Regions from separate parts of the Nitratireductor aquibiodomus genome, predicted to be linked through region 2. Evidence: predicted binding sites of a transcription regulator. Region 2 holds the regulator's gene; the other holds the start of a gene.
The links. Region 2 encodes LexA, which represses DNA repair genes until DNA is damaged. Its sites were predicted from a motif close to TGTTCNNNNTGTGTTCNG; they were not measured.
Positions count from the first base shown of each region.

Region 1: a site for LexA is predicted at 1,405-1,422, ahead of BLW55_RS09390 (helicase-related protein). Genes of this name have one in related genera too.

Region 1 is NZ_FNSL01000001.1:1,979,084-1,981,486, forward strand. Features, by position in the region: gene BLW55_RS09390 (helicase-related protein) at 1-1,261, opposite strand, end outside; gene phbB (acetoacetyl-CoA reductase) at 1,928-2,403, opposite strand, start outside.
Region 2 is NZ_FNSL01000001.1:460,748-463,150, forward strand. Features, by position in the region: gene BLW55_RS02175 (MarC family protein) at 184-816, shown strand; gene lexA (transcriptional repressor LexA) at 916-1,635, shown strand; gene BLW55_RS02185 (NAD(P)H-hydrate dehydratase) at 1,792-2,403, opposite strand, start outside.

The DNA of each region.
Region 1 (2,403 bases), 1.5 Mb from region 2:
TGGACGAGGCACGCTTGACCTGTTCGGCCATGTAGTCTTCATCGACATGGCCCATTCGCGCCAGATCAGAAAAGACTGCACCAACAATTTCCGCGTGCTGGGCCGGTGCGATGCGCCGGTAATCGGGCAGCACACAGGCCTCCCACAGGAGCCCGACACGCTCGCGTCCCTCGGCCAGCGCCCGGACATCCCCTTCACGCGAAAGGAATTCGAGCACTTTCGCATCGGCGGCCGGCAGCGCGCGCGTCAGGCCGTCCACGGGCGGCGGCGTATCGAGCGACGCCTTGAGCGCATCGACACTGGAAAGATCAAATGAGGCGGTGCGCCATTGCAGCACCTTCACGGGATCGAACTCATGCGCCTCGATGCGGTGGACCAGTTCATCGGCGAAGGGGTCGACCTGGCCGGTAACGCCAAACGTGCCGTCGCGCAGGTGCCGGCCGGCGCGGCCTGCAATCTGCCCGAGCTCCGCCGGATTAAGATCGCGATACTGGAAACCGTCGAATTTGCGGTTCTGCGCGAAGGCCACGTGATCGACATCGAGGTTGAGCCCCATGCCGATCGCATCCGTCGCCACCAGATAGTCGACATCGCCGGACTGATAGAGCGCGACCTGTGCGTTGCGCGTGCGGGGGCTCAGCGCGCCGAGCACCACGGCCACCCCGCCGCGCTGGCGGCGGATCAGTTCGCCAATGGCATAAACCTCGTCGGAGGAAAACGCCACGATGGCCGAGCGACGCGGCAGCCGCGTGATCTTGCGCGAGCCGGAATAGGTGAGCACCGACATGCGCGGCCGGGTGATGACGGAGAGGCCCGGCAGGAGCTTTTCCAGTATGCCACGCATCGTGCCGGCCCCGAGCAGCAACGTTTCCTCGCGGCCCCGCAGATGCAGGATACGGTCGGTGAAAATGTGGCCGCGTTCGAGATCCGCGGCAAGCTGGACCTCGTCGATCGCAACGAAGGCCACATCGGCCTCACGCGGCATCGCTTCCACAGTGCACACCGAAAAGCGTGCCCCCGGCGGCGCTATCTTTTCCTCGCCGGTTATCAGTGCCACATGATGCTCGCCCACCTTGGCGACCACGCGCGAATAGACCTCGCGCGCAAGCAGGCGCAGCGGCAAGCCGATAATGCCGCTGGAATGCGCAACCATGCGCTCGATGGCGAGATGCGTCTTGCCCGTGTTGGTAGGGCCGAGGATGGCTGTGACGTTACGCCCCGAAAGCACCCGGGGGCTGGCGTTCTGATTCTGGAAATTCATAGGGCCCGGAAAGCCGTCTACCTCAGCGAAAAAAGGCGAGCACACGGGTTAGCACGCTTTGCCTCCGCATTCCAAGGCAAGACTGTCATTCCCCCGACAATGACTGCCATATGCCTTCGCATATCCATGCATCCGTTAAGGTTTGGAACGAGTCTGGAACGAATCGGCGACGAATCACTGACTTTGCAGATTTCCCGTTTTGTTCACCCCAACATACTGTATGACGCAGAGGAAGCGGAACTAGATGCTGAATCTGTGCCAAACGGGAAGTGCCGCAAAGGAAGGGTGACCGTTAACCTTTTGCAGGCAGCGGAGACGCAGGTCCGTTCTTCCCTGCACAAGCATAAGATTTTGTTAGGAAAATTTGACCGTCTGTTAACAGCCGCACCGTGCAGATGGAGACCTGGCATTAACACTTCGACCAAACCCGGAACGAATCAGAGACGAATCAGTGATATCGCAATGTTCCCGGTACGTTCACCGCTACATCTGGTGTTTTCCACTGCCTGTCGACAGATAGCGCACGCCTTATCCACAGCTCGGCTCCGGCAGGATGAATGCTCCGTTAACCGAATTGCTTCAAATTGATACAGAATCGAGGGCCCGGAACGCCACGATCGATCCACAGCGTCCCGAAAATTTACGGCGCGGCACGCCTGATTTTCATCAGATGAAGTATTGTCCGCCATTGACGGTCAGCGTCGAGCCAGTCACGAAGCCTGCATCGTCGGACGCCAGGAAGAGCACCGACCGTGCGATTTCCGACGCCTCGCCCAGCCGCCCCACCGGGATCTGCGCGACGATCTTCTCGCGCACCGCTTCCGGCACGGCCATCACCATGTCGGTGGCGATATAGCCCGGGCAGATCGCATTCACCGTCACATTGAAACGCGCCCCCTCCTGGGCCAGCGCCTTGGTGAAACCGATCTCGCCGGCCTTGGCGGCCGAGTAATTGGCCTGGCCCATCTGGCCTTTCTGACCGTTGATCGAGGAAATACTGATGATCCGGCCGAACTTGCGCGAGCGCATGCCGGCGAAAACCTGATGCGTCATATTGAAGACGCCGTTGAGATTGACATCGACCACCGCGCGCCAGTCTTCCGGCGTCATCTTGTGAAACATCACATCGCGCGTGATCCCGG
Region 2 (2,403 bases):
CGCCACTGATTCTCCAATCGGAGCAGCGATTGAAGCCGGGGAAATCCAACGCGATTTCAGATGCATATGGCAGGTCTGTGAATGATGTCACTGACAAATTGCCGCAGACTGCCCGCCAGGAGACACAATCGGGTCTTTTCCGAAGCCTCCCCACTGGGCTAGACAAGTGCAAGGGAGGACCTCATGCCAGGCTACGAGACCGTATTCAATGCCTTTGTCACACTGCTCGTGACCGTGGACCCACCAGGCCTCGCCCCGCTCTTTCTCGCCCTGACGGTGGGCATGAACCGGTCGGAGCGCAACCAGGTCGCTGTTCGGGCGGCGATCATCGGCTTCGCGGTCCTCGCTCTCTTCGGTGTGGCCGGCAGCGCCATACTTTCCGTGTTCGGGATCACACTGCCCGCTTTCCGCGTGGCGGGCGGCCTGCTGCTCTTCTTCATCGCCTTCGAAATGATCTTCGAGCGCCGCCAGGAGCGCCATGAGAAAAGCGCCGAGCGCGCCATCACCCGCGACATGATCCGAAACATCGCCGCCTTTCCGCTGGCGATCCCCCTGATAGCCGGCCCCGGCGCGATTTCGGCCACCGTTCTGCTTTCGGGTTCCTTCGGCGGACTGGCCGGAAGTGCCGCACTGCTGGCAATCCTGGCGACAACGATCGTCATCACCTACGCCGTCTTCACGCTTGCCGAGCGCGTCGACCGCTTCCTCGGCGAGACAGGACGCTCGATCCTGACACGCCTTCTCGGCGTTATACTGGCCGCGCTCGCCGTGCAGTTCGTCGCCGACGGCGCCAAGGCGCTGTTTGCGGCACCGTAGCCCCGGTAAACCGCGCGCAAATGCCGGGAGTTGCGGAACACAACTGGAACATATAGAGTATGTTCTGGTTTTGTTTTTAACTGATTCTCGGTGGCGCCCATGCTGACCCGCAAGCAGCACGAACTTCTCCTGTTCATCCACGAGCGGCTGAAGGAGACAGGAATCCCGCCCTCCTTCGATGAAATGAAGGAAGCGCTGGACCTTGCCTCGAAATCCGGCATTCATCGATTGATCACCGCGCTCGAGGAGCGTGGCTTCATTCGCCGGCTTCCCAATCGGGCCCGTGCACTGGAAGTTCTGCGCCTCCCTGATTCGATTGCTCCCGGCCTGAACCCCGGCGCACGCAAATTCTCGCCCAGCGTCATTGAAGGCAGCCTCGGCAAAGCCCCCTCGCCCCAGCCAAAACCCGCCGCCAGCAATGATGACGGTCTGGCCGGCGTCGTTTCCGTGCCGGTGATGGGGCGCATCGCTGCCGGCGTTCCCATCGACGCCATTCAGCACCAGACACATTCCATCGCCGTCCCCCCGGACATGCTGAGCGGCGGCGATCATTACGCGCTGGAGGTCAGGGGCGATTCCATGATCGAGGCAGGCATCTTCGATGGTGATACCGTCATCATCCGCGAAACCCAGACCGCCAATCCGGGCGAGATCGTGGTCGCGCTGGTGGATCAGGAAGAAGCAACCCTGAAACGCTTTCGCCGCAAAGGCGCGTCGATTGCCCTTGAAGCTGCCAACCCGGCCTATGAGACGCGGATTTTTGGCCCTGACCGAGTCAAGGTTCAGGGGCGCCTGGTTGGATTGATGCGCCGTTACTGAAGTATATTGCGGTCAGGTGGAAAAACCTGACTGCAAAATCTTCCAACGCGGCGACGGCGGGTCGAGCCGTCTGCGTAGACCCGCCCATTTCTCTTCCACAGCCAGATACGCCCCGTTCGTTTCTCCCCGCCGGTACGTCCCGCTCGCTTCGACCTTTCAGCGGACGTGTTCGGGGAACTGAGACTGTAGAACCTGGGGCAGCATCTCGGGCAGATCTTCTGCGATGAGCCCGCGGCCGAACACTCTGCCGGCCTCCGCATGAAGCCAGATACCCGCGCAGGCCGCTTCAAACGCCGGCATCGTCTGTGCCATCAGACCAGCGATGATCCCGGACAGGACATCGCCTGAGCCGGCTGTCGCCAGGTGCTGCGTTGCGTTCACATTGATGGCTGCCCGCCCGTCAGGCGCCGCGACCACCGTATCCGGTCCCTTGAGCACGATTGCTGCACCTGATCGCATGGCTGCCTCCCGGGTCCGCTCCACTTTCGAGACCTCCGGCGCATCTTCAAGACCTGGAAACAGGCGCCCGAATTCCCCTTCGTGCGGTGTCAGAACGACTTGCGCGGCGGAGGCTTTGATCATGGCGAAAAGCGTCTCCGGGTCGCCGCGAAAGGCGGTGATTGCATCCGCATCGAAAACCAGTCCGCCCGCGGCGCCCGCCCGGTCGAGAAGGCTCCGCGCAAAACTTCGCGTTCGCTCGCCTGTTCCTGCCCCCGGCCCCAGCACAGCGCCGGAGGGGCCGCGATCACTGAGGAACGCCTCCAGTTC